4 regions of the Streptomyces sp. NPDC002054 genome follow, and region 4 is predicted to be linked to each of the others. Evidence: riboswitches for the same ligand, from Rfam matches in the RefSeq annotation. Region 4 holds a riboswitch; each other region holds the start of a gene.
The links. Region 4 has a riboswitch for cobalamin ahead of ABT123_RS07055 (energy-coupling factor ABC transporter permease). Riboswitches for the same ligand answer to the same signal wherever they lie in the genome.
Positions count from the first base shown of each region.

Region 1 (7,469 bases), on a different contig from region 4:
TTCGCGGTGCCGGGCGGAGGCGAGCAGCCAGGTGCCGGCTCCGGACTCGTCCGCCCGGGACCGGGTGGCCACGATGGCCTCGGTCATGCCGGCGATCTCGGCTCCGGCCGCCGCCGCATGGCAGGAGTCCACGACGAGCAGGACGTTGCGTACGGGGGACTGGGCGATGATCTCGGCCACCGAGGAGAGGGACAGCCAGGACCGGGGCCGGTGGTCTTCGCTGTCCGTGCAGGCCAGCCGGTACGGGCCGGAGGCGGACCGGACGCCGTGGCCCGCGTAGTAGACGACGAGGACGTCCTCCGCGGCCAGGTCCGCCGAGGCGCACCAGTCGGCCAGGGCGTCCTCGAACTCCCCGGCCCGCGGATCAGCGGAGACCGCGGCCAGCGCGCGCTCGTACCCCGCCGCCGCGAAGAGCGCGACCACCGCCTCGACATCGCTGTGCGCCAGGGGCAGTTCCGGCAGGCCGCGGTAGTGGCGGGTGCCCGCCGCGATGAGGAAGCGCCTCACTCCGCAGGCTGTGCTCATGGGCCTCCCCCGGTTGAGGGGGCCAGCCTAGGGCCGCCCGGTCGGAGCACACTCGTCCATTCGGAGGAGAGGCGTCGAATTTCGGTCAAGCAAAGGCTGAATATAGCTCCTGCAAAGATCGGAAAGATATATTCCGCTTGGATCTGTCGCGTCGATTTTCGGTCGATAGCGGCAATATTGGCGTTTTGGCGCATGGCCGAAGCGTTAGAGACTCGTCAACATTTGCTCGCGCGCAGCCTGGTGGCACTTTGCGTTAACGATCATGGGCAAACGGATTTCACGCGCCTATGACGAGGAGCTGACATGGTCAACCCGACTGGAACGACGGGCACTTCGGAGCCCCTGCCGCCGCTCGCGGCCCTGCCCACAGAGCGTCCGGCCGGCTGTCCGTTCGATCCGCCTGCCGAGTTCGCGCAGCTGCGCGAGGAGGAGCCGCTGCGCTCCATGGTCTATCCCGACGGGCACGTCGGATGGCTGGCGACCAGCCACAGCCTGGTGCGCGAGGTGCTGGCCGACAACCGGTTCAGCACGCGTCCGGAGCTGGTGCACTGGCCGGTCCCGGGGCCGGCTGCCGAGTACACCGCCCCTCCGGCCGAGCCCGGCATGTTCCTGCGGATGGACGCTCCCGAGCACACCCGCTACCGGCGGCTGCTGGCGGGCAAGTTCACCACCCGCCGGATGCGTCTGCTCACCGAGCGCGTGGAGCAGGTGACCGCCGAGCGCCTGGACGCCATGGAGCGACAGGGGCCGACGGTCGACCTGTTCCAGGAGTTCGCACTGCCCATCCCGGCGCAGATGATGTGCGAGCTGCTCGGAGTCCCGTACGAGGACCGGGAGTTCTTCGAACGCCAGGCGATCGCCACCAATGACAACAGCCAGGGTCCGGAGGCGCAGTTCGCCGCCTACGGCGAGCTTCAGAAGTTCCTGGGCGAGCTGGTCCTGGCCAAGCGTGCCAAGCCCACCGACGACGTGCTGAGCGAACTGACCGACAGCGACCTCACCGACGAGGAACTCACCAACATCGGTGCACTGCTGCTCGGTGCGGGCTTCGACACCACCGCCAACATGATCGGGCTGAGTGTCTACGCCCTGCTGACCCACCCCGATCAGCTGGCCGCGCTGCAGGCCGAGCCGGAGCGTGCCGACCAGGCGGTCGAGGAGCTGCTGCGCTACCTGACCATCACCGACACCGGGATGCGGACCGCCCTGGAGGACGTCGAGCTGGCCGGCCGGACGGTGAAGGCCGGGGACACGATCACCCTCGCCGTCCAGGCCGCCAACCGGGACCCGGAGAAGTACCCGAATCCCGACGTCCTCGACGTACGCCGGCAGGCCGCCGGGCAGCTGACGTTCGGTCACGGCATCCACCAGTGCCTCGGCCAGCACCTGGCCCGGGTCGAGGTCCGGGTCGCCCTCGTCGAGCTGTTCAAGCGGTTCCCCGGCCTGCGCCTGGCCATCCCGGCCGAGGAGGTTCCGCTGCGTACCGACTCGGACTTCCACGGGGTGGTCAGCCTGCCGGTGACCTGGTGAACGGCCTTCCCGGTGAACGGCAGTCCGGCACCGGGCGGCCGTTCACCGGGAGGGGGTGGCTGCCGGTGCCGGAAGCCGTCGGAACAGCCGGCCGGCGAGGTCGATGCCCACGACCGTGCCGCTCTCGTCGCGCGTGAAGTAGCCGCGCTGCCCCTGCAGGCCTCCGCTGGTGACGACGTATTCGTCCTTGTCGCCGGGCAGCAGGCCGACATCGGCCGGTGCGTGGTCCGCCGGCAGGGGAGTGTCGGAGGCCGCGCGGATCTCCGGCTTGATCCGGACGTCGAGGGTCAGGCCCGCCCCGTCGGTGCCGATGACGAGGGTCATCGCGTCGATGTCGTACGTCCCGACCAGCTCGCCGGCCCGCGCCGCGTCGTGCGGGAGCGGCTCCGGGTCCCGGTCCGTCACCCCCAGCCAGGTCTGCAGCGCCCACCGGACGACGGCCTGGTTGCACGGGATGCCGTTCGGGCCGGCGTTGGACATCGCGACCACGGCGAAGTTCCGTTCGGGCACCATGAGGAACTCGGAGAACTGGCCGATCGCCGACCCGCCGTGGCCGACCGTGCGGACCCCGTCCACATCGCGCAGGAACCAGCAGATACCGAGGGCGTCACCCTGGCTACTGCTCCGCAGGGCGACGGTCTGCTCCTTCATCCGGTGCAGCAGCCCGGCGTCCAGGACGGGCTCGCCGCCCTCCGCACGGCCGTCGCCGAGGTGGAACCGGGCCCAGCGCAGCAGGTCCGCCGCCGAGGAGGCGATGCCCCCGCCGGGGTTGTGTGCGCGCGGGACCCGCCAGGGGCGGGCGATGGACAGGGTGCCGTCCTCGTCCTGGTCGTGGCCCACGGCGAACCGCCGGGTCATGACGTCGGCGGGAGCGAAGAGGGTGTCGGAGAGTCCGAGGGGCTCCAGGACCAGTTCGGCGACGGCCTGTTCGTAGGTCTGGCCGGTGACCTTCTCCAGGACCCGCCCGGCCAGGTTGTAGCCGGACTGGCTGTAGGAGGCGCGGGTGCCGGGCTGGGCGGCCATCTTCGCCTCGGCCATCAGCGCGATGTAGGCGGCCAGGGCGTCGTCCCCGTCCCCGGTGTCGGCGATGACCCCCCAGTCCAGTCCGCCGGTGTGGTTGAGCAGGTTCAGCACGGTGATCCGGTCCGCGGCCTGCGGGTCCGAGAGCACCAGCTCGGGAACGTAGCGGCGCACCGGCGCCTCCAGTTCGACCCGGCCGCTCTCGACCAGGCGCATCAGCGCGGTCGCCGTGAAGGTCTTCGACACCGACCCCAGTTGGAAGAGCGTCCTGCGGTCGACCGGCAGCGGGTTGTCGATGCTCGTCACGCCGTGGGACGCGAACACCTCCTGCCCGTCCGCCCATACCCCGACGGAGATGCCGGGAATGGCGAACTCCTCTGCCTTGGCCTCTACCAGCGCGGATAACGCGGACAACGTGTGCTCGGACATGCGGGTCCCCTTGTCGGTGCGTGGTCGGTCGTTCCACTTGCACTGTGTTCAAGTGGAACGATAGACCAGTACTTGAACGCAGTGCAAGTCGGGCCCGCAGTCCGGTGCCGCAGCTGCGGTCTGGCAGACTGGCCCGCGTCACCCCAGGCGGCGCAGATCAGGAAACCGGTGCGAACCCGGTGCGGTCCCGCCACTGTGACCTGGTCCCCCGCGGGATCCGGAAGTCAGACACTGACGCGCCGCCTCTTTTCGTTCTTCACTTCGACCAGGGGACGAGGATCCCCCGGAGAGGCATCCCGTGGTCCTGACCCACCCGCGCGCCGCCGCCCTGCGCGCCCTCGCCGCACTCGCCCTCCTCATACCGCTGGCCGGCTGCGCCGGTGCCAAGGAGGACACCGCTGGGGAGCCGGCCGCCGCGCCCGGATTCCCGTACACCACCACCAACTGCGGGGTCGATACCACCTATCGGGAACCGCCCCGGCGCGCGGTCACCCTCACCCAGCACACCACCGAGATCCTGCTCGCCCTCGGCCTCCAGGACCGCATGGTCGGCACCGCCTACCTCGACGACGCGATCCTCCCCGTCTACCGGCCCGCCTACGACAAGATCAAGGTGCTGGCGAAGGAGTACCCCTCCAAGGAGCAACTGCTCGCCGCCAACCCCGACTTCGTCTACGGCGGCTACGCCAGCGCCTTCGACAAGGCGGCCGGCCGCGACCGGGCAGGCCTGCAGAAGAGCGGGATCAACACCCGCCTCAGCGTGGAGTACTGCGCCACCGGCCCGGTCGGACTCGACCAGCTCAAGACCGAGATCACCGAAGTCGCCCGCACCTTCGGAGTCCCCGAGCGCGGCGCCCGGCTGATCGAGGATCAGCAGCGGCGCATCGACGCCGTGGCGCAGAAACTGGCCGGCAAGAACCGGCCCGCCGTCTTCGCCTACGACGGCGGAGAGAGCGCCGCCTCCACCTCCGGCGGAAACGGCATCGGCAACGAGATCATCACCCGGGCCGGCGGCACCAACGTCTTCGCCGACCTCAAGGACACCTTCGGCGACGTGTCCTGGGAACAGGTCATCGAGCGCAAGCCCGAGGTCATCCTCATCTACGACTACGGCGGCACCCCCGTCGAGGCCAAGAAGCAGCGCCTGCTGAACGACCCGGCCCTCGCCCAGGTCCCGGCCGTCAAGAACAAGCGGTTCGTGGTCCTCCCGCTGTCCTCGGCCGTGCTCGGGGTGCGCGTCGACGACGCCGTCGAGTCCCTGGCCCGCCAGCTGCACCCCGACGCGGCGTGACCCGTCGCACCCCGGCCGTCCTCGCGGTGCTCACCGCCGCACTGCTCGGCTCCGCCGTCGCCGGGCTCGCCCTCGGCCCGGTCCGCATCCCGCCCGGACAGGTCCTCGACATCGTGCTCGGCGGGCAGCGCACCGGCGCCTTCGCCGCCATCGTCTGGGACGTCCGGATGCCACGGGTGCTGCTCGGCGCGGTGGTCGGCGCCGGGCTGGCCGTGACCGGAACCGTCCTCCAGGCCCTGGTCCGCAACCGGCTCGCCGACCCGTTCCTGCTCGGCGCCTCCTCCGGAGCCTCGGCGGGCGCCGTCTGCGTCCTGGTCCTCGGGGTCGGCGCCGGACTGGCAACCACCGTGACCCTGCCCGCCGCCGCCTTCGCCGGATCACTGGGCGCCCTCGTCGCCGTGTACGCGATGGCCCGGCGCGGCGGCAGCATGACCACCGGACGGCTGATCCTGGCCGGGGTGGCCGTCCAGTACGTCCTGTCCGCCCTCACCAGCCTGGTCCTGGTGCTCGCCGCCAAAGCCGACCAGGTCCGCCTGGTGCTGTTCTGGACGCTCGGCGGCCTCGGCGGCGCCCGCTGGGACGAACTGGCCCTGCCCGCCGCCGCCCTGCTGCTGGGCACCGGGCTGCTGCTCGCCCTGGCTCGGCCCCTCGACCTGCTGCTCGCGGGCGAGGAGGGCGCGCAGACCCTGGGCCTGGACACCGGACGGTTCCGCGCCGCGGTGTTCGTCCTGGCCTCGCTGGTCGTCGGCGTGCTCGTGGCCTACAGCGGGGCGATCGGCTTCGTCGGGCTGATGATCCCGCACGCCGCCCGGATGGCGGTGGGCGCCGGGCACCGGGCGCTGCTGCCGGTGGCCGCGCTCGGCGGGGCGGTGTTCCTGGTGCTGGCCGACCTGGTCGCCCGTACCGCCGCCGCACCCGAGGAGATACCGGTCGGGGTGGTCACCGCGCTGGTCGGCGGACCGTTCTTCCTGTGGATGCTGCGGCGGTCCTCGCGCGCCGAAGGGGTCCTCGGATGACGCCCGCGCCCGCCGAACTGCGCATCGAGGGACTGCGCTACGAGACCGGCGGCCACACCCTGCTGCACGGGATCGACCTGACCGCCCGCCCCGGTGAGACCGTCGGCGTGGCCGGCCCCAACGGCAGCGGCAAGACCACCCTGCTGCGCTGCGTGTACGGCACGCTGCGGCCCACCGCCGGCCGGATCCTGCTCGACGGCCGGGACGCCGCCTCCCTCACCGTCAGGGAACGGGCCCGCAGGGTGGCCGTGGTCCCGCAGGACGCGAGCGGCACCTTCGGGCTGACGGTCCGGGAGGTGGTCGCCATGGGCCGCAGCCCGCACAAGCGCTTCTGGGAGCAGGACGGCCCCGCGGACGTACGCCGGACCGAGGAGGCCCTGCGCACGGTGGGCATCCCGGCATTCGCCGAGCGGACCTTCGACGAGCTCTCGGGCGGGGAGCGGCAGCGCGCCCTGGTCGCCCGGGCCCTGGTCCAGGACCCGGGTCTGCTGGCCCTCGACGAGCCGACCAACCACCTGGACATCCGCTACCAGTTGGAGGTCCTCGCGCTGGTGCGCGGCCTGCCCGCCACCGGTCTGCTGGTGCTGCACGACCTCAACCTGGCCGCCTCCTTCTGCGACCGGCTGTGCCTCCTGCACGAGGGGCGGGTGGTGGCCTCCGGGACCCCGGCCGAGGTGCTGACCGAGGAGATGCTGGGCGAGGTGTACGGCGTACGGACCCGGATCGGCGTCCATCCTACGACCGGCGCGCCCAGCATCGTCTATCTGCCCTGAGGTATCCGGGTTTGAGGAAACGTTACGGCGCGACGGTGATCTGCTGGGACGGGTCGGTGGTGTCGGCCACCTTGTAGACGGCGTTGAAGGTGGAGGAGGTCGCACTGGTGGGGCAGCCGAACCCGCCGGTGACCTTGACCGGCACCGAGGCGTTGGTGAAGGTCAGGGTGGACGGGGAGCCGTTGGTCCAGGTGCCGGGGACGTTCGCCGGGGCGGTGGGCGCGGTGACGACCGTACAGGAGGCCAGGCCGGTGGTCTTCAGCACCAGGCCGCCGGTCGGGACGGTCATGGTGGCCGTGATCGGCGACCCGTGCTGCATGGACACCTGCCAGGCGCCGCTGGTGGTGACGGTCGGGGTGACCCCCGGCAGGCTCGCCGTGCAGGAGCTGTAGGTCGGTGCGGAGATCGGCGAGGAGACCGGGCCGGCCGGGTTGTGGTTGCCGGGTGCGGCCGGGACGGTGCCGGTGGACACGGAGACCGTGCAGGTCACGGTGACGGCGCCGGCCTTGAGGGTGGCCTTGCCGCTGAGGGTGGCCTGGAAGGCGTGCCCGGCCGGGGTGACGGTGGTGGAACCGGCCGCCGGCAAGGGTGCGGGGGACGGTGCGGCGGTGGCCGCGGCGGCGCCGAGGGTCAGTGCGCCGGCGGTGGCGAGTCCGAGGGCGAAGGTGGTGCGGGTACGGCTCATGGCTGTGCTCCTTGGGGATCGGAGTGCGGTACGGCGGTGGGGGTGGGGGAGGGGGTGCTTGCCGGGGAGGGGGTGCGTGCAGCGGAGGGGGTCTGCTGCCAGGCGAACATCAGGCCGCCGCCGAGGATGCCCAGCAGGGTCCCGATCAGGAATCCGCCGAGGTTGGACAAGACCAGGGCGGCGGTGGCGATGAGGGTGGT
Region 1 is NZ_JBEOXT010000043.1:9,218-16,686, reverse strand. Features, by position in the region: gene ABT123_RS31445 (caspase family protein) at 1-525, opposite strand, end outside; gene ABT123_RS31440 (cytochrome P450) at 829-2,055, shown strand; gene ABT123_RS31435 (serine hydrolase domain-containing protein) at 2,098-3,504, opposite strand; cobalamin riboswitch at 3,622-3,758, shown strand; gene ABT123_RS31430 (ABC transporter substrate-binding protein) at 3,809-4,795, shown strand; gene ABT123_RS31425 (FecCD family ABC transporter permease) at 4,792-5,811, shown strand; gene ABT123_RS31420 (ABC transporter ATP-binding protein) at 5,808-6,584, shown strand; gene ABT123_RS31415 (hypothetical protein) at 6,607-7,269, opposite strand; gene ABT123_RS31410 (DUF6114 domain-containing protein) at 7,266-7,469, opposite strand, start outside.
Region 1: another riboswitch for cobalamin. It lies ahead of ABT123_RS31430 (ABC transporter substrate-binding protein); the one in region 4 lies ahead of ABT123_RS07055 (energy-coupling factor ABC transporter permease).

Region 2 (7,469 bases), on a different contig from region 4:
CATCGTGATCGCCCACCGGCTGTCCACGATCATGGACGCGGACCGTGTGATCGCGATGGCGGACGGGCGGATCGTCCAGCAGGGCCCGCCCGCCGAGCTGCTCGCGGACGCCTCCGGCCTGTTCCACGGCCTGGTCCGCCGCCAGCTGCGCTGACCCGGACGTTGTCCGGAACGCCGAAGGGCGGCGGTGGGACGTGCCGTCCCACTGCCGCCCTGTCGGTACGGGATCAGACCGCCGGGACCGGGTAGGTCGGGTACTCCACCCCGGAGACGTGCTGGACGACCCGGATGACCTGGCACGAGTAGCCGAACTCGTTGTCGTACCAGAGGTAGAGGATCGCGTTGTCGCCGTCGACCTTGGTGGCGCCGGCGTCGACGATCGAGGCGTGGCGCGAGCCGACGAAGTCCATGGAGACGGCGTCGGGGGCGGTGGTGAAGTCGATCTGGCGCTTCAGCGGCGAGTGCAGCGAGACGTCGCGGAGGTAGTCGAGGACCTCTTCGCGGGTGGTCTCGCGGCCCAGGCGCAGGCTCAGGATCGCGATCGAGACGTCCGGGACGGGGACGCGGATCGAGCTGCCGGTGATCGGCGCCTTGAGCTCGGGCAGGGCCTTGGCGACGGCGGAGGCGGCACCGGTCTCGGTGATGACCATGTTCAGCGGCGCGGAGCGGCCACGGCGGTCGGCCTTGTGGTAGTTGTCCAGCAGGTTCTGGTCGTTGGTGAACGAGTGGACGGTCTCCACGTGACCGCGCAGCACGCCGTACTCGTCGTCCATCGCCTTCAGCGGCGGGACGATCGCGTTGGTGGTGCAGGAGGCGCAGGACAGGATGCGCTCGTCCGGCTTCACCGTGTCGTGGTTGACGCCGTGCACGATGTTCGGGACGTCGCCCTTGCCCGGGGCGGTCAGGACGACCTTGTCGATGCCGGGACGCAGGTGCTTCGAGAGCCCCTCGCGGTCGCGCCACTTGCCCGTGTTGTCGATGAGGATGGCGTCCTTGATGCCGTACGCCGTGTAGTCGACCTCGGAGGGGTCGTTGGCGTAGATCACCTTGATCGCGTTGCCGTTGGCGATGATCGTGCTGTTCGCCTCGTCCACGGTGATGGTGCCCTGGAACTGGCCGTGGATGGAGTCGCGGCGCAGCAGCGAGGCGCGCTTGACCAGGTCCTGCTCGCCGCCGCCGCGGACGACGATGGCGCGGAGGCGCAGACCGTTGCCGGAGCCGGCCTTCTCGATGAGCAGGCGGGCGACCAGGCGGCCGATGCGGCCGAAGCCGTAGAGGACGACATCGCGGCCCTCGCGGCACTCGATCTTGTTGGCACCCGTGGCGCCGGCGACGGCCTCGGCGGTGAACTGTTCGACGGAAAGACCGCGGTCATCGGTCTTGTACGTGGCGGCGAGCATGCCGATGTCGATCTGGGACGGGCCGAGGTCCAGCGCGGTGAGGGCCTGCAGGAACGGCAGGGTCTCGGTGACCGAGAGCTCCTCGCCGTCGATCTGGCGGGCGAACCGGTGGGTTTTGAGGATGCTCACCACGGATTTGTTCACCAGGGCGCGGCTGTGGAGGAGGACCGTGACGTCCCGCTCCCGGTGAAGCTTCCCGATGATCGGGATCATCGACTCCGCGATCTCCTCGCGGTTCTTCCAGTTGGTGAACGAGTCGTCATTGACAGTCACAGGTTTATCTTTCGAGCTAGGCGGCGCTCATATGCTAACCCCTCGCTCCTTTGATCATTCAAGCGGTACCTCTTGAGCGAGCAATCGTGACCTTCTGTGACGGTTTGAGCACCTTCCCCAGCCATCCTTCAGGTCATACGATTCATGCCACAACCGAATGGCTGCGTGACTGGGGGAAGCCGGTGGGAATCCGGCGCTGACCTGCAACCGTGGTATGCCCGGGGGCGGTCGGGGCGTCGGCGCACGACCCCGACTCCGCCTCCTGCCAGAAGGGCACCTCATGCGCCAGACCGTCGCCCGCCGAGCCGTTGTCACCGCCGCCGCTCTCGGGCTCGTCCTCGCCACCGCGCCGGCCGCCGCCCAGGCCACGAGGTCACCACCGCGACCGGCGGCACGCACAAGTGCGACGGCACCAACGGCGGCGCGAACCCGACTGCCGTTCCCACCCCGACCGCTGCCCTCGACGACGCCGCGCGCAGAAACTACTTCGACTGGGACGGCACCTGGTACGCGTCCTTCGACGACTTCTCCGTCGACACCATCAAGCAGGTCAGCGGCGGCGGCTCGGCCAGGAGCGGGATCGGGCCGGAACGGTCGCGGTGACCGTTCCGGCCCGGGCGGGATCAGGCGTTGCCGGCCGCCGTCTCCGCGCGCACCTGCACGGCCGCCGCGACGAGGTTCTCCAGGGAGGCCCGCGTCTCGGGCCAGCCGCGGGTCTTCAGCCCGCAGTCGGGGTTGACCCAGAGCCGTTCGGCGGGAATCGCCTCACGGCCCTTGCGCAGCAGGGCCGCGGCCTCCTCGGTGGACGGGATGCGCGGGGAGTGGATGTCCCAGACGCCGGGGCCGACCTCCCGCGGATAGCCGGCGCCGGCCAGTTCGTCGGCCACCTGCATATGGGAGCGGGCCGCCTCCAGGCTGATGACATCGGCGTCGAGGTCGTCGATGGCCTGCACGATGTCGCCGAACTCGGCGTAGCACATGTGGGTGTGGATCTGGGTGTCCGGCCGGATGCCGCTGGTGGTCAGCCGGAAGGACTCGGTGGCCCAGGCCAGGTAGTCCGCATGGCCGGCGGCCCGCAGCGGGAGGGTTTCCCTCAGGGCCGGCTCGTCCACCTGGATCACCGAAGTACCGGCCGCCTCCAGGTCGCCCACCTCGTCGCGCAGGGCGAGGGCGACCTGCCGGGCGGTCTCGCCGAGCGGCTGGTCGTCCCGTACGAAGGACCAGGCGAGCATGGTCACCGGACCGGTCAGCATGCCCTTGACCGGCTTGGCGGTCTGCGCCTGGGCATAGGTCGTCCAGCGCACCGTCATCGGCTCCGGGCGGGAGATGTCCCCGGCCAGGACGGGCGGGCGGACGTACCGGGTGCCGTAGGACTGGACCCAGCCGTGCTGGGTGGCGAGGTAGCCGGTCAGCTGCTCGGCGAAGTACTGGACCATGTCGTTGCGTTCGGGCTCGCCGTGCACCAGGACGTCGATGCCGGCCTTCTCCTGGAAGGCGAGGACCTCGCGGATCTCGGCCTCGATCCGCTGCTCGTACGCGGCGCCGTCGATCCGGCCGGCCCGCAGGTCGGCCCGGGCGGTGCGGAGTTCGGAGGTCTGCGGGAAGGAGCCGATGGTCGTGGTGGGCAGCAGCGGAAGCCGCAGGTGGGCGCGCTGGGCGGCGGCCCGCTCCGGGTACGGCTGGGAGCGGCGGCCGTCGGCGTCGGTGATGGCCGCGGTCCGGGCGCGGACGGCCGGGTCGCGGGTGAGGGAGGAGTGGGCGCGGGAGGCCAGGTCGGCCCGGTTGGCGGCCAGTTCGGCCGCGATGGCGCCGGTGCCCCGGGCCAGGCCGCGGGCCAGGGTGGTGATCTCGGCGGTCTTCTGGCGGGCGAAGGCGAGCCAGCGGCGGACCTGTGTGTCGAGGTCGCGCTCGGCCCCGGCGTCCAGCGGTACGTGCAGCAGGGAGCAGGAGGCGGCGACGTCGACCCGGTCCGCGAGGCCGAGGAGGGTGGCGAGGGTGGCGAGGGACTTCTCGTAGTCGTTGAGCCAGATGTTGCGGCCGTTGACCACACCGGCGACCAGCCGCTTGCCGGGGATGCCTCCGATGGCGGCGAGGTCGGCCAGGTTGCCGGCGGCGGCCTCGGTGAAGTCGAGGGCGAGGCCGTCGACGGGCGCCTTGGCCAGCACCGGCAGGGCCTCGCCCAGCCGGTCGAAGTACGAGGCCACCAGCAGCTTGGGCCGGTCGGTGAGCGCGCCGAGTTCGCGGTAGGCGCGGGCCACGGCGTTCAGTTCGGCCGGGGTGCGGTCCTGGACCAGGGCGGGCTCGTCGAGCTGGACCCACTCGGCGCCGGCGGCGCGGAGCTCGGCCAGCACCTGTGCGTAGACGGGCAGCAGCCGGTCCAGCAGGGTCAGCGGGACGAAGTCGTCGGCGACCCCGGGCGCGGGCTTGGCGAGCAGCAGGTAGGTGACGGGGCCGACCAGGACCGGCCGGGCGGTGTGCCCGAGCGCGAGGGCTTCCTTCAGCTCGGCGACCTGCTTGGCGGGGTCGGCGGTGAAGGCGGTGTCGGGGCCGAGTTCGGGGACCAGGTAGTGGTAGTTGGTGTCGAACCACTTGGTCATCTCCAGCGGCGCCACGTCCTGGGTGCCGCGGGCCATGGCGAAGTAGCCGTCGAGGGCGTCGGCCTCGACGGCGGCGCGGTGCCGTGCCGGGATGGCGCCGACCATGACGCTGGTGTCGAGGACGTGGTCGTAGTACGAGAAGTCGCCGGTGGGCAGCTCGTGCAGGCCGGCCTCGGCCAGCTGCTGCCAGGTGTCGCGGCGCAGGCCGGCCGCGGTCTCTCTGAGGGCCTCGGCGGTGACGCGGCCCTTCCAGTAGCCCTCGACGGCCTTCTTCAGCTCCCGGTTCTGGCCTTGGCGGGGGTAGCCGTACACGGTGGCCTGGGCTCCCGTGGCTGCGGACGTGGTGGTCACGGAACTCTCCTTCGCGAGCATGTCTCCATGGACCCGGCGACGGGTCGGGGGCGCGAAAGGGGTGACCGACCGGACGGAGCCACGGGCGCGTCCGGATGGGTACGCGCGGGTGTCCGCCTGATCTGCACGCCGACCCGCCCACGAGGTCACCGGGATTCCGCACACGGCTGGGCGTGTGCGGGCAACGGGCAGGTCTTCGGACTCGCGGGCACGTCTCGTCGTGGACGAGGCTCCTACTGGCCGTCGCTTCCCAGACCCGGCCGGGTCCAGTGCGTATGACGGCGGTCGTTCCCGCTCACCGCTGCGGGGCAGTCCCGGATTCCCACCGGGTTCCCTCTTACGACGCATCCCGCCTGGCGGACGGGGCGAACCAGCTGCACCGGCCAGCCTAGAGGCCGGTTCCGCCGAGGGGATAGCGCAGTTCACATTCCGGACGGTGATCTGAGACACGCGAACGCGTGAACGCGCGAACGCCCACGGCAGAACGCGGAGCGGCTCACCAGGCCGCTCCGCGTTCTGCTCCGCCGACCGGGACCCTCATGCCCGGGTCGGCGCCTGCCGGGGCCCCTCAGCCCTGGCGGTACTGGTGGAACCCGCGCCCGGTCTTCCGGCCCAGCAGCCCGGCCTGCACCATGCGGCTGAGCAGCGGCGGCGGGGCGTACAGCGGCTCCTTGAACTCCTCGTAGAGGGCTGCGGCGATGGCGGCGACGGTGTCCAGGCCGATCAGGTCGGCCAGTTTGAGCGGGCCCATGGGGTGGGCGCAGCCCTGTTCCATGCCGGCGTCGATGTCGGCGGCGGTGGCGAAGCCGGATTCCGCCATCCGGACGGCCGACAGGAGATAGGGGATCAGCAGGGAGTTGACGACGAACCCGGCGCGGTCCTGGGAGCGGATCGCGGTCTTGCCCAGGGTGTCGCGGGCGAAGGCCTCGACGGCCGCGGCGGTCTCCGCCGAGGTGTGCAGGGAGGTCACCACCTCCACCAGCGGCAGCACGGGCACGGGGTTGAAGAAGTGCAGGCCGACCACCCGGTCCGCGCGGAGGGTGGCCATGCCCAGCCGCATGACGGGAAGGGCGGAGGTGTTGGTGGCGAGGACGGCCGACGGATCCTCCACGATCTTGTCGAGGGCGGTGAACACCTCCGCCTTGGCCTCGGGGTTCTCGGTCACGGCCTCGATCACGAGCTGCCGGTCGGCGAGGTCCTCCAGGTCTCCGGTGAACACCAGCCGGGCCAGGGCGTCCTCGGCCGAGAGCCGGTCGAGCTTGCCGCGCTGGACGGCGCGTTCCAGGGATACGGCGACGCGTTCGCGGGCAGCCCGGGCCGCGGTGGCGTCGGCTTCGGCCACCACCGTGTCCAGGCCGGCCCGGGCGCAGACCTCGGCGATGCCGGCGCCCATCTGGCCCCCGCCGACGATCCCGATGCGCTGGAAGCGGGTGGTCCGGGTCCGGGTGGTCCCGCTGCGGGCGGTCATGACGGCACCGGCGCGGTGGCGCGGCGGACCAGGTGGCGGGTGTAGGCCTCGGGGGTGAAGAAGGCGGGCAGCTCCGGGGCGAGGGCGGTACGGACGAACACCTCTCGGGCCTCCGCGGCCAGGGCGGCGGGGTCCTCGGCGGCCAGGGCCGCGCACTCCGCGTCGAGCAGGCGGGTCACGGTGGCGTGGTCCACGCTGCCGTGGCGGAGCCACTGCCAGATCTGGACCCGGGCGATCTCCGCGGTGGCCGCGTCCTCCATCAGCCCGTACAAGGCAACCGCTCCGCTGCCGCGCAGCCACGCATCGAAGTAGCGCAGGGCGACGGCGACGTTGGCGCGGATGCCCTCGTCGGTCGGCGGGGCGACGGTCCGGCGGACCGAGAGCAGGTCGGCGGCCGTGACCTCGACATCGCCGCGGGTGCGGTCCAGCTGGTTCGGCCGGTCTCCCAGGACGCCGTCGAAGACCTCGCGGCAGAGCGGCACGAGTCCGGGGTGGGCGACCCAGGAGCCGTCGAAGCCGTCCTCGGCCTCGCGTTCCTTGTCGAGGCGGACCTTGGCGAGGGCTGCGGCGTTGGCCTCGGCGTCCCGGCTGGGCACATGGGCGGCCATGCCGCCGATGGCGTGGGCGCCGCGCTGGTGGCAGGTGCGGACCAGGAGTTCGGTGTAGGCCCGCATGAAGGGGGCGGTCATGGTGACCTTGGCCCGGTCGGGCAGCCGGAAGTCGGTGCGGTGGCCGAAGGTCTTGATGAGGCTGAAGAGGTAGTCCCAGCGGCCGGCGTTGAGGCCGGCGCTGTGCTCGCGCAGCTCGTGGAGGATCTCCTCCATTTCGAAGGCGGCGGTAATCGTCTCGATGAGGACGGTGGCCCGGATGGTGCCGCGGGGGATGCCGAGCAGCTCCTGGGCGAGCACGAACACGTCGTTCCACAGCCGGGCTTCGTACCGGTTCTCCAGCTTGGGGAGGTAGAAGTACGGGCCGGATCCGGCGTCGATCTGGCGCTGCGCGCAGTGGAAGAAGTACAGGCCGAAGTCGACGAGGGAGGCGGGCACGGGGCGCCCGTCGATCTCCAGGTGCTCTTCGGTGAGGTGCCAGCCGCGCGGGCGGACCGTGATGGTCGCCAGCTGCTCGCCGAGGCGGTATTCCTTGCCCTCGGGGGTGGTGAAGTCGATGCGCCGGTCGATGGCGTCGCTGAGGTTGAGCTGGCCGTCGATGACGTTGGCCCAGGTCGGGGCGGTGGCGTCCTCGAAGTCGGCCATCCAGACCTTGGCGCCGGAGTTGAGGGCGTTGACGGTCATCCGGCGTTCGGGGGGTCCGGTGATCTCCACGCGGCGGTCGGTGAGGCCGGGGGCCGGCGGGGCGACGCGCCAGTCGGGGTCCTCGCGG
Region 2 is NZ_JBEOXT010000020.1:42,748-50,216, reverse strand. Features, by position in the region: gene ABT123_RS20350 (NHLP bacteriocin export ABC transporter permease/ATPase subunit) at 1-154, shown strand, start outside; gene ABT123_RS20345 (glyceraldehyde-3-phosphate dehydrogenase) at 228-1,673, opposite strand; partial or broken gene ABT123_RS20340 (DUF4430 domain-containing protein) at 1,954-2,243, shown strand; gene metE (5-methyltetrahydropteroyltriglutamate--homocysteine S-methyltransferase) at 2,297-4,642, opposite strand; cobalamin riboswitch at 4,792-5,011, opposite strand; gene ABT123_RS20330 (3-hydroxybutyryl-CoA dehydrogenase) at 5,190-6,089, opposite strand; gene aceB (malate synthase A) at 6,086-7,469, opposite strand, start outside.
Region 2: another riboswitch for cobalamin. It lies ahead of metE (5-methyltetrahydropteroyltriglutamate--homocysteine S-methyltransferase); the one in region 4 lies ahead of ABT123_RS07055 (energy-coupling factor ABC transporter permease).

Region 3 (7,469 bases), on a different contig from region 4:
CCGGCCGGGTACGCCGGTTGGTCACCGCCTTGCGGGCGGCGGCCACGGAACGCGGGGAGACGAGTCGGAGTCTGGAGTCGCGAGCCAACTGCTCATCAGGCTTTCGGGACGTCACGGAATCAGTCTCGCCCGTCACCGGCCGAAAGCCCAAACGGAACCGGCCGTTGCCGCTGGTGGGCCGTGGTACAGACCAGGACAACACACCCGCGCCGCCCGCTCCCCGGCCGGAGATTCCCGGCCGTCCGCGCACGCGTGGACGGCAGTTCACACAAGAGCTCACATAAGAGGGGTCAGGAAGCGGCGCAGTGCTTCCTCGTAGCGGGCCGGGTCGACGTTCCACATTCCCCCGTGCGGGGCGTCCCGGACGGTGTGCAGGGTGACGAGGTCGGGGCGGCTCTCGGCGAACCGGCGGGCCGGGCCCCAGGGGGCGAGGGCGTCGTCCGGTCCGGCGAAGACCAGGGCCGGGACCCGGAGGGCGGCGGGATCGGCGGCCGGATCCCGGTGGTCCCCGTGGCCCCCATGGCCCCCATGGCCCCAGTGGTCCCCGTGGAGCCCGGCGCGGCTCTCGGCGGCGCGGACGGCCAGCGGCAGCAGAACGGCCGGCGTCCCGCGGGCCGCCGCCAGGTTCCGCAGGGTGGTGTGCCGGTCCAGGACCGGGGAGTCCAGGACGAGGCCGGCGATCCGGTCGGCGAGGGCCGAGCGTTCGGCGGCGTACAGGGCCATGGTCGCTCCGGTGGACCAGCCGTAGAGGACGACCCGGCGGGCGCCGAAGCGGAGTGCGTAGCGGATGGCGGCGTCGAGATCGCGCCATTCCGACGCCCCGAGGTGGCCGAGGCCGTCGGGGGACTCGGGAGCGCCCAGGTCGCCGCGGTAGGCGAGGTCGAGGACCGGTAGCCGGAACCGGTTCAGGAAAGGCATCACCACCATGGGGTGCTCCCGGGTGGCGCCGAGGCCGTGGACGGTGATCACCCAGGTGTTGCGGACGGCGGGGACGAACCAGGCGGGCAGCGCCCCCAGCTCGCCGGGGACGTCCACATCGGCGTGGTCGAGGCCGAGGGCGGTGCGCGGGTTGCCGAGGTGGATCTGCGGGGTGAGGCTGACCCGGGTGCCGGGGTCGAGGTGGCCGTGGGTGACGCGGAGAAGCTGGCGTACGACGGTGTCCGGGGTGTGCGGGGCGTCCGGCAGGACCCGGCCGACCACGGCGTGCACCCCGGGGGCGTCCAGTCCGTAGGTGCCCGGGCGCAGCGAGGCCAGGGAGCGGGTGAGCGCGACCCTGCCGCCGGCGGTGCCGTGGACGACGAGCCGGGGGCCGCCGGGCAGAGGGCGGCCCGGTTCGGGCCGCAGGGCCGCGTCGGCGGCGTACCGGCCGGCCGCGACCGCGGCTGCTCCGGCACCCACCAGAAGGGTGGTGACGGCGGCTGCCGTCACTGTTGCGGGTCGCACTGTTCCAGTTTCGGCGGCCGGAGCAGCCCCGGCCAGTGGAGCGGAATCGGCCGGACGGCCTGAAAGGCGGCGTCCGGGCACGTGATCTGGGTCTCTTCCGGGGGACCCGGAAGGTACCCCCAGACCGGGGGCGGCCCCACCGGAAGGTTCCGTTCACCTGCGTGTGACGTGCACGAATCGGTCCATCGGCGGCAGAATCAGGACGAGGATCCCGAAGCCGGGCCGGGCTGGTACACCGCACCGCCCGTCTCAGTTCACTTTTAGTTCACCTAGGTTGCCTACGGTCGCCGAGCCACTGACGTCAAACAGAAGCCTGGGTAAATGGAGCACATAACGCTTCTCCTCGGGATCGTGATCATTACCGCTCTCGTGTTCGACTTCACGAACGGTTTCCACGACACAGCCAACGCGATGGCTACCACCATCTCGACCGGCGCCCTCAAGCCCAAGACGGCGGTGGCCATGTCCGCCGTGCTCAACCTCGTCGGCGCGTTCATGTCCGTGGAGGTCGCCAAGACGATCTCCAAGGGCCTGGTCAACGAGGACGGCATCCAGCCAGAGGTGATCTTCGCGGCGCTCGTCGGCGCCATCCTCTGGAACCTCATCACCTGGCTGGTCGGACTCCCCTCCAGCTCCTCCCACGCCCTGATGGGCGGCCTGATCGGTGCCGCGGTGGCTTCCGCGGGCATCGGCGCCGTCAACGGCGACGTGGTGGTCACCAAGGTGCTCATCCCCGCGATCGCCGCGCCGATCGTCGCCGGTCTGGCCGCCATGCTGGCCACCAAGGTCACGTACAAGGTCGGCAAGAACGTCGGCGAGAAGACCTCGGCCAAGGGCTACCGGGCCGGTCAGATCGCCTCGGCGGGCCTGGTCTCCCTCGCGCACGGCACCAACGACGCGCAGAAGACGATGGGCATCATCACCCTGGCCCTGGTCGCCGGCGGGGCACTCGCCCCCGGCTCCAACCCGCCCGTCTGGGTCATCGTCTCCGCCGGCCTGGCCATCGCGCTCGGTACCTACCTCGGCGGCTGGCGCATCATCCGCACCATGGGCAAGGGCCTGACCGACCTGCAGCCGCAGCAGGGCTTCGCCGCCCAGACCTCGGCCGCCAGCGTCATCCTGGCCTCCTCCAACCTCGGCTTCTCGCTCTCCACCACCCACTCGTGCTCCGGCGCGGTCATGGGTGCGGGCCTGGGCCGCAAGGGCGGTGTGGTCCGCTGGTCCACCGCGACCCGCATGTTCATCGCCTGGGGCCTGACCCTGCCGGCCGCCGCGCTGGTCTCGGCCGGTGCCGAGCTGGTCATGCGCACCGGTGACATCGGCATCGCCGCCGTCACCGTCTTCCTGGTCGGCTCCTGCCTGGCCATCTGGCTGATCTCCCGTCGCCAGGTCGTGGACCACAACAACGTCAACGAGCTGGAGACCCCGGCCGAGGCGCCCGGCGTGGTCACCACCGCGATGGCGGCCGTCACCGTGCCGCCGGCCGGCACCACCGCCGCGGTCACCGACGAGGACCTGAAGGCCACCATCCCCGCCCCGAGCGCCCCCGCGCCCGGCGAGACCCCGGCGGCTCCGGCCGCCGCGGTCTGACCAACAGAGAAGGTTTCGGCAGTATGAAGATCGACTGGGCAGCTCTCGGCTCCGTCTTCGGAGTCAGCCTCTCCGCCACCGTCGCTCTGGTGGCCCTGTTCACCCTGGGCATGGTGGGGCTCTCCCGGCACGAGGCCGCCACCGAGCAGGGCGGCGCAGCCACCCTGGCCCGCACCGGCGCGTACGCCTGCTTCGCGCTCTGCGCCGCGGCCGTGACGTACGGGATCTGGCTCATCGTCGCCTGAGTCCCCGGGGCACCACCCCGCCCCACCCCGCACCACCCGAAGCACCACAGAGTCACTCCCCCCGGGCAGCCCCGGGGGGAGTTCTCGTTTCAGCAGGTCAACGGCAAGTTGACGGGCCATCGCGGTGCGTGGTGGACTGCCGGAGCCATTACGGCGGCAGCAGAGGAAGTCCGGTGCGAATCCGGCGCGGTCCCGCCACTGTCACCGGGGAGCACGGACAGCCGTCCCTGCCCGCCGGGAGCCAGGAACTCTCGCCGCCGGACACGTCGAACCAGGGCGCGGACCCTGAGTGAGGACATACCTGCCCCATGCGTGCCGATCGCGTCTTCGCGTACGGCGTGACGGCGGGCCTGATCGGCGACCGGATCCTCGGGGATCCACGCCGCGGGCACCCCGTCGCCGCCTTCGGACGAGCCGCCGCCGGCGTCGAACGCGTCCTCTGGCGCGACCGGCGCTCGCGGGGCGTGGTGCACACCCTGGTGTGCGCCGGAGGCGCAGCCGCCGCGGGTGCGCTGGCCGCCCGCGCCGTACGCTCCCGTCCCGCCGCCGTCCGGATCGCCCTCACCGCCGCCGCCACCTGGGCCGTGGTCGGCGGGACCTCACTGGGCCGGGAGGCCCGTGCCATCGGCGGCGCCCTGGCCGCCGGGGACACCGAGGTGGCCCGGGAACGCCTCCCCCACCTCTGCGGGCGCGACCCGCAGGCGCTGGACGGGCAGCAGATCGCCCGCGCCGTCGTGGAGTCGGTCGCCGAGAACACCTCCGACGCGGTGGTGGGCGCCCTGGTGTGGGGTGCGGTCGCCGGGGTGCCCGGGCTGGTCGCCTTCCGGGCCGTGAACACCCTGGACGCGATGGTGGGCCACAAGTCGCCGCGCCACCTGCGCTACGGCTGGGCCTCCGCCCGGCTGGACGACCTCGCGGGCTGGCCGGGGGCCCGGCTGACCGCGCTGGCCGCCGTGGTCGCCGGCCCGGACCGTCGGGGGGCGGTCCGGGCCTGGCGCACCGACGCGGCGGCCCACCCCAGCCCCAACGCCGGCCCGGTGGAGGCCTCCTTCGCGGGTGCCCTGGGCGTCCGGCTCGGCGGCACCCTGGCCTACGGGGGACGGGTGGAGCACCGGGCGGTGCTCAACGGGGACACCGGGCGGCCGGTGGAGGTCGCCGACATCGAACGGGCGGTACGGCTGTCCCGGCAGGTGACCTGGCTGGCGCTGGCCGCCTGCGTCGGCGGCCGGCTGCTCGCCGCACGGGTACGGAGGGGACGCGCATGAGCAGCACGAGCAGCGTGAGCAAGGGGCGGCTCGGCGGGGGGCTGCTGGTCGCCGGCACCACCTCGGACGCCGGGAAGAGCGTGGTCACGGCGGGCATCTGCCGCTGGCTGGTCCGGCAGGGCGTGAAGGTGGCGCCGTTCAAGGCCCAGAACATGTCGCTGAACTCCTTCGTCACCCTCGAGGGCGCGGAGATCGGCCGGGCGCAGGCCATGCAGGCGCAGGCGGCCCGGGTGGAGCCCACGGCTCTGATGAACCCGGTGCTGCTCAAGCCCGGCAGCGACCGCAGCAGCCAGGTGGTGCTGCTGGGCAAGCCGGTGGGCGAGATGAGTGCGCGCGGCTACCACGGCGGGCGTCAGGAGCAGTTGCTCGGTGTGGTCACGGACTGCCTGGAGCAGTTGCGGGGCACGTATGACGCCGTGATCTGCGAGGGGGCGGGCAGCCCGGCCGAGATCAACCTGCGGCGCACGGACATCGTGAACATGGGGATCGCGCGGGCCGCGCGGTTTCCGGTGGTGGTGGTCGGGGACATCGACCGGGGCGGGGTCTTCGCGTCCTTCTTCGGCACCACGGCCCTGCTGTCGGCCGAGGACCAGTCGCTGATCGCCGGCTACCTGGTGAACAAGTTCCGCGGTGACGTCTCCCTGCTGGAGCCCGGCATGGAGATGCTGCGGTCGATCACCGGCCGGTCCACGTACGGGGTCCTGCCCTTCCGGCACGGGCTGGGCATCGACGAGGAGGACGGCCTGCGGGTCTCGCTGCGCGGCTCGGTCCGCGAGTCGTTGGTGGCTCCGCCGGTGGGCGAGGACGTCCTGCGGGTCGCGGTCTGCGCGGTGCCGCTGATGTCGAACTTCACGGACGTGGACGCGCTCGCGGCCGAACCGGGTGTGGTGGTGCGGTTCGTGGACCGGGCCGAGGAACTGGCCGATGCCGACCTGGCCGTCGTACCGGGCACCCGGGGCACCGTGAAGGCGCTGGAGTGGCTGCGGGAGCGGGGGCTGGCCGATGCGCTGGCCCGGCGGGCCGCCGAAGGCCGGCCGGTGCTGGGCATCTGCGGTGGCTTCCAGGCGCTGGGCGAGCGGATCGAGGACGAGGTCGAATCGCGGGCGGGCGTGGTCGACGGGCTGGGCCTGCTGCCGGTCCGGGTCCGCTTCGCCCGGGAGAAGACCCTGGCCCGGCCCTCCGGTTCGGCGCTCGGCGAACCGGTCACCGGATACGAGATCCACCACGGCGTGGCCGAGGTGCTGGGCGGGGACCCCTTCCTGGACGGCTGCCGGGTGGGGTCGGTGTGGGGCACCCACTGGCACGGCTCGCTGGAGTCGGACGGCTTCCGCCGGGCGTTCCTCCAGGAGGTCGCCGCGGCTGCGGGCCGCCGCTTCGTACCGGCGCCGGACACCTCCTTCGCCTCCCTGCGGGAGGAACAGCTGGACCTGCTGGGCGACCTGATCGAGGAACACGCGGACACCGATGCGCTGCTCCGCCTGATCGAGACCGGCGCCCCGGCGGGCCTCCCCTTCCTGCCCCCGGGCGCACCGTGACGGGCCGGGCCCTGCGGGGCTGTTCCCCCACCCGCCCCTTTACCCACCCCTTCCCGAAACCGGGGCTCCGGCCCCGCACCGGCGCGGCGCCGCGCCACATCCAGCCGCCGCACCTTCGAAGGAGTCACGCATGAGCACGCCCTACCCGTTCACCGCGGTGGTCGGCCAGACCGACCTCCGGCTGGCGTTGCTCCTCAACGCCGTCAGCCCCGCGGTCGGCGGGGTGCTGGTCCGCGGCGAGAAGGGCACCGCCAAGTCCACCGCCGTCCGCGCCCTGACGGCCCTGCTGCCGCAGGTGGACGTGGTCCCCGGCTGCCGGTTCTCCTGCGCCCCTGCCACGCCCGACCCGGGCTGCCCGGACGGCCCCCACGGGTCCGGCAGCTCCGCCGAGCGGCCCGCCCGGATGGTGGAGCTGCCGGTCGGAGCTTCCGAGGACCGGCTCGTCGGAGCCCTCGACCTCGAACGTGCCCTCGCCGACGGCGTGAAGGCCTTCGAGCCCGGCCTGCTGGCCGACGCACACCGGGGCATCCTCTACGTGGACGAGGTCAACCTCCTCCACGACCACCTCGTGGACGTCCTGCTCGACGCCGCTGCCATGGGCGCCTCCTACGTCGAGCGCGAGGGCGTGTCCGTCCGGCACGCGGCCCGGTTCCTGCTCGTCGGCACCATGAATCCCGAGGAGGGCGAGCTGCGCCCACAGCTGCTCGACCGGTTCGGGCTCACCGTCGAGGTCGCCGCCTCGCGCGAGCCCGAGCAGCGGGTGGAGGTCGTACGGCGGCGGCTCGCCTACGACGACGATTCCGCGGGCTTCGCCGCCCGCTGGGCCGCGGAGGAGGCCGCGGTACGGGACCGGGTGGTGGCCGCCCGGGCCCTGCTGCCGCGGGTCCGGCTGGGTGATGTGGCACTGCTGCAGATCGCGGCGACCTGCGCGGGCTTCGAGGTCGACGGGATGCGGGCCGACATCGTGATGGCCCGGACGGCGACGGCTCTGGCCGCGTGGGCCGGGCGTACGGAGGTCCGGAAGGAGGACGTCCGGCAGGCCGCCCTGCTGGCGCTCCCGCACCGGCGGCGGCGCAATCCCTTCGACGCACCGGGCCTGGACGAGGACCGGCTGGACGAGATCCTGAACGGTTTCCCGGACGACGAGCCGGAACCCGATCCGGACCCCGAGCCGGAGCCCGGGTCCGACCCGGACGGCGACGCAGACGGAGATGGCGACGGCGGGCCGGACGGTGGCGGCGGTGTGCCGCCGCAGGCCGGGCCGGAGGACGACCGGGCCGCGCAGGGCCCGGAGGACCGGGACAGGCCCGGACCGGAGCAGGGCCCGGAGCCCTCGGCGGACTCCGCACCACAACCCCCGAGCAGCGCGGACACCACGGCGGACGGGCCGG
Region 3 is NZ_JBEOXT010000018.1:58,871-66,339, forward strand. Features, by position in the region: partial or broken gene ABT123_RS18755 (hypothetical protein) at 1-25, opposite strand, end outside; gene ABT123_RS18760 (alpha/beta hydrolase family protein) at 277-1,443, opposite strand; gene ABT123_RS18765 (inorganic phosphate transporter) at 1,765-3,033, shown strand; gene ABT123_RS18770 (hypothetical protein) at 3,057-3,278, shown strand; cobalamin riboswitch at 3,394-3,551, shown strand; gene ABT123_RS18775 (cobalamin biosynthesis protein) at 3,587-4,543, shown strand; gene ABT123_RS18780 (cobyric acid synthase) at 4,540-6,078, shown strand; gene ABT123_RS18785 (putative cobaltochelatase) at 6,209-7,469, shown strand, end outside.
Region 3: another riboswitch for cobalamin. It lies ahead of ABT123_RS18775 (cobalamin biosynthesis protein); the one in region 4 lies ahead of ABT123_RS07055 (energy-coupling factor ABC transporter permease).

Region 4 (7,469 bases):
TGCGTCGCCAGCAGCTCGTGGCCCTCGCCACGGGTGCCCTCCTCACCGCCGGTGTCGTACTCGCCGCACCGGCCGCGGCCCAGCCCCGGGCCCAGCTCTCCCCCCAGGTCCAGACCAAGACCCAGACCCCGCTGGTCGTCAATGCCCGCTGGGGCGGTCACTGCACGTACGACCGGCTCGTCATCGACGTCAAGGGGTACGTGCCCGAGGTGACCGTCCGCAGGGCGGCCAAGCTCTACTACGACGGGTCCGGGAAGCCCGTACCGCTGGCCGGCAAGTACTTCCTCGAGATACGCCTGCACCCCGCCGCCGGGCACAACGACGCGGGCCAGTCCGTCTACAAGGGACCCAAGCTCCTCAAGATCTGGCTGCCCAAGCTCAAGGGCATCGCGATGACCGGCGACTACGAGGGGTACGTGACCTTCGGCGCCGCCTTCAACACCAGGCCGGAGTACAAGACCTTCAAGCTGCACGGGCCGGAGCGGTTCGTGCTGGACGTCAAGCACGCCAACGTCTGCTGACGCGGCGGAGGCCGACCCACCGGGCCCGGGGCGTTACACGCCCCGGGCCCCCGCGTTGTGAAGTCCGGGACCAAAGGCCTTGGACAAGGTGAGATCCGGCCGTTACCTTGGAAAGGAAGGTAAAAATGTAGAAAAGCCTGCATAAAGTGGGCGTAAGTGTACCGGCGGCCTCTCTTCGGGGTCCGCCCGAAGGGACGAGATACCCCGTGGCCCGAGCCCTGAACACCACAGGACCCGCCGCGGATCGCCGCCCGTCGTCCGGAGCCGGACGCTGGGTGATGCTCTCTGTGCTGTGCGCCAGCCTCCTCCTGGTGGCCATGGACGCCACCATCCTGAATGTCGCCCTGCCGTCGCTCATCGACGACATGCGCCCCACCGCCCTGCAACAGCTGTGGATCATCGACATCTACGGTCTGGTCCTCGGCGGCCTGCTCGTGACCACCGGCGCGATCGGCGACCGGTACGGACGCAAGCGGCTCTTCCTGATCGGCTTCGTGCTGTTCGGCGTGGCCTCCGTGGTCGCCGCGACCGCCACCAGCCCGGCCGTGCTGATCGCCGGCCGGGTCCTGCTCGGCATCGGCGGCGCGATGGTGATGCCCTCGACCCTGTCGCTGATCCGGAACATCTTCACCGACCCGCGCGAGCGGACCGTCGCCATCGGCATCTGGGCCGCGGTCGCGGGTGCGGGTGCCGCCATCGGCCCGCTGGTCGGCGGGGCGCTCGTCGAACAGTTCGGCTGGTCGGCGGCCTTCTGGGTCAACGTCCCCGTCGTCGTGGTGACCGTGGTGGCCGGCATCCGGCTGCTGCCCGAGTACAAGGCGGCCGGCACCCACGCCCTGGACTGGCCCAGTGCCGTGCTCTCCGTCGTCGGCATCGTCGCCCTCGCCTGGGGCATCAAGCACGTGGCCAAGGGCAGCCCCACCCTCACCGACCTGGTCGTCCTGAGCATCGGACTGCTGGTGCTCGTCGCGTTCGCCCGCCGCCAGCTGAAGCTGCCGGACCCGCTGCTCGACGTACGGCTCTTCCTGAGCCGGCCGTTCACCGCGGCGGCCCTCACCACCCTCATGGCGATGCTCGCGGCCGGCGCCGGCCTGTTCCTGCTCTCCCTCTGGTTCCAGTACGTGCACGGCTACTCGCCGTTCCAGGCGGGTCTGCGCACACTGCCGGTGGCCCTGGCCATGCTGGTCGGCGCCCTGCTCGCCCCGCGGCTGATGCACCGTATCGGCGTCCGCGCGGTGCTGTGCACGGGCCTGGTGGGACTGCTGGCGGGATTCCTCCTGCTGGCCGTGGCCCCCCAACCGACCCCGTACGCCTACGTCGCCGTCTTCCTGGCCCTGCTCGGCATCGGTGACGGACTGGCCATCACCGCCGCCGCTGCCACTCTGGTGTCTGCGGTGCCGGCCGCCCGGGCCGGTCAGGCCGGGGCGGTCTCGGAAACCGCCTACGAACTCGGGGTGGGCCTCGGAGTGGCGCTGCTCGGCTCGGTCCACGGCGCCCTCTATGCCGCCCGTATGCCGGACACCGCCCCCACCCTCGCCCACGAGTCGATCGGCGGCGCGAAGGAAGCGGCCGAGACGCTGGCGGGCCCGGACGGCGAACGGCTGTTCGCCGCCGCCCGGTCCGCCTTCGACGGCGCGCTCACCACCACCGCCTATGTGTCCGCCGGCATCGTGGCCGTCGTGACCGTGCTCGTCCTGTGGATGGTGCCGCGCGGATTCAGGGCCACCGGCAGCGGTCACTGACCGCCCCGGCGGGCGTCTCGATGCCTAGGTGACCGGCGCCTTGGAGCGCAGTACGGTGAGGAATTCGCGCATCCAGGCCGGGTGGTCCGGCCAGGCGCGGGCCGAGACCAGGGTGCCGTCGACCACGGCCTCGGAGTCCTCGAAGGCGGCGCCGGCGGTCCGCATATCGGGCTCCAGCGCCGGATAGGCGGTGACCCTGCGCCCGTCCAGCCCGCCCGCCGCGGCGGTGATCAGCGGGCCGTGGCAGATCTGCGCGACCGGCTTGTCGGCCCCGGTGAACGCGGCGAGGATGCGCCGGACCTCGGGGTTGTTGCGCAGGTATTCGGGGGCCCGGCCGCCGGGGACCACCAGGGCCGCGTACTGCCCGGGGTCGACATCGGCGAAGGCCAGGTCGGCGGGCCAGGTGTAGCCGGGCTTCTCGGTGTACGTGTCGAAGCCGTCCTCGAAGTCGTGGACGACGAAGCGGAGCCGCTTGACGGAGGGTGCCGCGATGTGGACCTCGTACCCCTCCTCGCGCAGGCGCTGGTAGGGGTAGAGGACTTCGAGCGACTCCGCCGCGTCGCCGGTGACGATGAGGATCTTCGCTGCCATGGGCTGCTCCCGGTCAGGGGGTTTCGACGCGTCGACCCTGCCCGCGCAGCCGACCGGCAAACCGCCCCGGGCGGGCGCCCGGCCGGGGGCGGGTTGTGGCAGGTCACCGCGCCGACTAGGGTCAGCGGGCCTTGGTGTTCGGGAAACCGGTGGAAAACCGGTGCGGCCCTCGCCACTGTGATCGGGAAGTCCGGCTCCAATCCTGCGGGAAGCCACTGGGCTGACGCGGGGAGTCCGCGTTGCCCCGGGAAGGCGGAGCCAAGGCATCAGCACCCGTGAGCCAGGAGACCGGCCGAGGTGCGTTGTCCATCCACGAGGTGCTGGAGAGGTCTCCCCACTCATGCATATAGCCGAGGGCTTTCTGCCCCCCTTGCACGCGGTCGCCTGGGGCGCCGCGTCCGCTCCCTTTGTCGTCCACGGAGTCCGCGCGCTGACCCGTGAGGTCAAGACGAACCCGGAGAGCACCCTGCTCCTCGGCGCGTCCGGAGCGTTCACTTTCGTCCTGTCCGCCCTGAAAATCCCTTCGGTGACGGGCAGTTGTTCCCATCCCACCGGTACCGGGCTGGGCGCCATCCTGTTCCGGCCGCCCATCATGGCGGTGCTCGGCACCATCACCCTGCTCTTCCAGGCGCTGCTGCTGGCCCACGGCGGCCTGACCACCCTGGGCGCCAACGTCTTCTCGATGGCCATCGCGGGCCCCTGGGCTGGCTACGGGATCTACCGGCTGCTGAAGCGGTTCGACGCTCCGCTGATGGTGTCCGTGTTCTTCGGCGCCTTCTTCGCCGACCTGGTCACCTACTGCGTCACCAGCGTCCAGCTGGCGCTGGCCTTCCCGGACCCGGGCACCGGCTTCGCGGGCGCGCTCGCCAAGTTCGGCGGGATCTTCGCGGTCACCCAGATTCCGCTGGCGGTCAGCGAGGGCCTGCTGACGGTGCTGGTGATGCGTCTGCTGATGCAGTCGAGCAAGTCGGACCTGATCCGGCTGGGTGTCGCCAAGCTGACGGGTACGCAGGACAAGCAGCAGCAGAAGCAGGAGCAGGAGGCGTCGGTCTGATGTCGAAGAACGCGAAGATCAACACTCTGCTGCTGCTGGTGGTGGCGGCCCTGGCCGTGCTCCCGCTCGCGCTGGGGCTGGGCGACGGCAAGGAGGAGCCGTTCGCGGGCGCGGATGCGCAGGCGGAGGCGGCGATCACCGAGCTGAAGCCGGATTACGAGCCGTGGTTCTCCCCGCTGTACGAACCCCCGTCGGGCGAGGTGGAGTCGGCGCTGTTCGCCCTCCAGGCGGCTCTGGGCGCGGGCGTGCTCGCGTACTACTTCGGCCTGCGCAAGGGCCGCCGCCAGGGCGCGGCCGGCACTGTGGCCGCCGCTGCGGCCGATGAGCCCGCCCCGGCCGGCGCCGCGTCGACGAAGTCCTGACCCGGTGCTGCCGATCGACGCGGCGGCCCACACCAGCCGCTGGCGGCACCGTCATCCCCTGGAGAAGGCCCTGCTGGGCCTGGGGCTGACGGCCGCCGCGGTGTGTCTGCCGCCCTGGCCCGGCGGGCCGCTGGTGGCCGCGGCCACCCTCGCCGTGCTGCTCGGCCCGGCCGGGGTGGCCGGGCGGCAGCTGTGGCGGGCCTTCCGGATCCCGCTGGGCTTCTGCGTCACCGGAGCCGTCCCGCTGCTGTTCGCGGTGGGCGGCCCGGCCGGCTGGGTCTCGCTGGCCCCGGACGGCCCCCGGCACGCGGCCGACCTGCTGCTGCGGACCTCGGCGGCCTCGCTCGGGGTGCTGCTGTTCGCCTTCACCACCCCGGTCTCGGACGTCCTGCCCCGCCTGGTGCGGGCCGGGGTGCCGGCTCCAGTGGTGGACGTGGCGCTGGTCATGTACCGGATCGGGTTCCTGCTGCTGGACTCGCTCGCCCAGGTCCGGCGGGCGCAGGCGGCCCGGCTGGGGCACACCGGCCGGGCGGCGGCCTGGCGTTCGGTGGCCGGGCTGGCCGCGACCGCCTTCGTCCGGGCCTTCGACCGCGCGGGCCGGCTCCAGGCGGGCCTGGCCGGGCGCGGGTACGACGGCACGCTGCGGGTCCTCGTCCCGGAGACGGCGCTGTCGGTGCGGTTCCTGGCCGCGTCGGCGGCCCTGCTCTCGGTCGTGGTCGTCACGACCCTCGTACTGAAAGGACTCTGGCTGTGAAGCCGTTGGTGGAACTGTCCGGCGCAGGCTATGCGTACGAGGACGGGCCCGCGGTGCTGAGCGGGGTGGACTTCGCCATCGCCGAGGGGCGGGCGCTGGTCCTGCTGGGCCGCAACGGCAGCGGCAAGACCACGCTGATGCGGCTGTTGAGCGGTGGCCTGCGGCCGGGCTCGGGGCAGCTTCTGCTGGACGGCTCGCCGGTACGGTACGACCGCGCGGGCCTGACCCGGCTGCGGTCCTCGGTGCAGCTGGTGGTCCAGGACCCGGACGACCAGCTGTTCGCGGCCTCGGTGGAGCAGGACGTGTCCTTCGGCCCGCTGAACCAGGGGCTGCCGGCGGCCGAGGTCCGGACCCGGGTGGACGCCGCCCTCGCCGCCCTGGACATCACGCATCTGCGGGACCGGCCCACCCACTTGCTGTCCTACGGGCAGCGCAAGCGGGCGGCGATCGCGGGGGCGGTGGCCATGGCTCCGCGGGTGCTGATCCTGGACGAGCCGACCGCCGGGCTGGACCCCGACGGCCAGGAGCGGCTGCTGGCGGTGCTTGCCGGGCTGGCCGGCACCACGGTGGTGATGGCCACGCACGATGTGGACCTCGCGGTCCGCTGGGCCGACGATGCGGCCGTGCTGACCCCGGACGGGATCCGGACGGGCCCGGCGGGCCGGCTGCTCTCCGACCCGCAGCTGCTGGCCTCGGCGGGCCTGCGCCAGGCGTGGGCGCCCTCGGTGGCCGCGTTCCTGCGCGCCCGGGACCTCCTCGCGCCCGACGCCCCGGGGCCGCGTACGCCGGAGGCGCTGAGCTCCTGGCGGTGACGTGGTGACGTGAGCTGCAGGGCACACAATGGACCGCATGTCGCTGCCGCACGCCATCCTCACCGCACTGCTCGAGAAGCCCTCGTCGGGGCTGGAGCTGACCCGCCGGTTCGACAAGTCCATCGGGTACTTCTGGTCGGCCACGCACCAGCAGATCTACCGGGAGCTGGGCCGGTTGGAGGAGGCCGGGCTGATCCGGGAGCTGCCCAGCGAACAGCCTGCGCGGGGGCAGAAGAAGGAGTTCGAGGTGCTGCCCGCCGGATCGGCGGAGCTGGCCCGCTGGGTCGGCGGCAGCCAGGACCCAAAGCCGATCCGGGACCCGCTGCTGCTGCGGATGCGGGCGGCCGGCGTGGTGGGGCCGGGCGGCCTCACGGCCGAGCTGCGCCGGCACCTGGAGCTGCACCGCCGGCAGCTGGCCGAGTACGAGGCCATCGAGGCGAAGGACTTCCCGCCGGAGCGGCGCAGCACCGACGAGGACCGGCTGCGCCGGCTGGTGCTGCGGGGCGGCATCGGCCTGGAAACGTTCTGGCTCCACTGGCTGGAGGAAGCCATCGCCGAGGTCGCGGACATGACCCCACCCGCCGCCAACGCCTCCGAAGCCTGAGCCCAACCCGGTCCCGGCCCGGGCTCCGCAAGGCCAACGCCTGCGGCCAAGCCCGCGCCCGAGACGGGGTCGGCGCGGCGGCCGAACCGGCGCCTGAGGCCGGTCCGCGCCTGGGCCCGCGGCTGCGGCTGCGGCAGCCGACCGCCTGGGCGGGGGGCCGGTCGCCGCGGTAGCGGGGTGGCGTTGGCGCCCAGGCGCGGGGGTTTCGGCTAGTTGGCGCGCGAGGCCCAGAACTCCTCGAAGCTCATCCGGCCGTCGCCGTCGGCGTCCTTCGCGGCGATCACGGCCTGCGCGCCCGGACCGGCGAACGCGTCGCCCATCGCGGCCATGGCCGCCTTGAACTCGTCGGCCGTGACATAGCCGTCGCCGTCCACGTCGAACCGGTCGAACGTCTCGCGCGCGCTCTCGATGTTCGCCACTTGGGATCCACCCCTTCTTGGTGCTTGTTGACCGGCTCAGGGTAGCGGCACCCGCGCCGCCCCCGCTTCCGGGGCACCGTCGCAGCTACCGGAAGATGCCGGTGTGGCCGAGCGAATAGCGGCCGGGCTGCGGGTAGACCGCCAGGCCGTGCGGGCCCTTGCCCACCGGGATCCGGGCCAGCTGCTTGCCGGTCGCCGTGTCGAGGGCGTACACCTCGCCGTTGTACCGGCCCGACAGCCACAGCACCTTGCCGTCGGCGGAGACCCCGCCCATGTCGGGGCTGCCGCCGCCCGGCAGGTCCCACTTCTTGGTCAGCTGCTTCTGCGCGAAGTCGAAGACCGAGATGGTCCCCTCGCCCCGGTTGGAGATGTACATCTCCTTGGAGTCCCGGCTGACGTACAGGCCGTGGCAGCCCTTGCCGGTGGGCAGCAGCTTGGGTTCGGTGAACTTCTCCCCGTCCAGCACCCACATGCCGTGCGCCATCATGTCGGCGATGTAGAAGGTCTTGCCGTCCGGGGAGATCTTCACGTCCTGCGGCATGGCGCCCTCGAACGGGAGCTTCTGCCGGGCGACGATCTCCATCTTCTCCGTGTCCACCTTGAGGAGGTC
Region 4 is NZ_JBEOXT010000006.1:14,788-22,256, forward strand. Features, by position in the region: gene ABT123_RS07040 (AMIN-like domain-containing (lipo)protein) at 1-521, shown strand, start outside; gene ABT123_RS07045 (MFS transporter) at 800-2,263, shown strand; gene ABT123_RS07050 (DJ-1/PfpI family protein) at 2,288-2,854, opposite strand; cobalamin riboswitch at 2,970-3,165, shown strand; gene ABT123_RS07055 (energy-coupling factor ABC transporter permease) at 3,195-3,908, shown strand; gene ABT123_RS07060 (energy-coupling factor ABC transporter substrate-binding protein) at 3,908-4,270, shown strand; gene cbiQ (cobalt ECF transporter T component CbiQ) at 4,275-5,024, shown strand; gene ABT123_RS07070 (energy-coupling factor ABC transporter ATP-binding protein) at 5,015-5,836, shown strand; gene ABT123_RS07075 (PadR family transcriptional regulator) at 5,874-6,440, shown strand; gene ABT123_RS07080 (EF-hand domain-containing protein) at 6,650-6,859, opposite strand; gene ABT123_RS07085 (YncE family protein) at 6,945-7,469, opposite strand, start outside.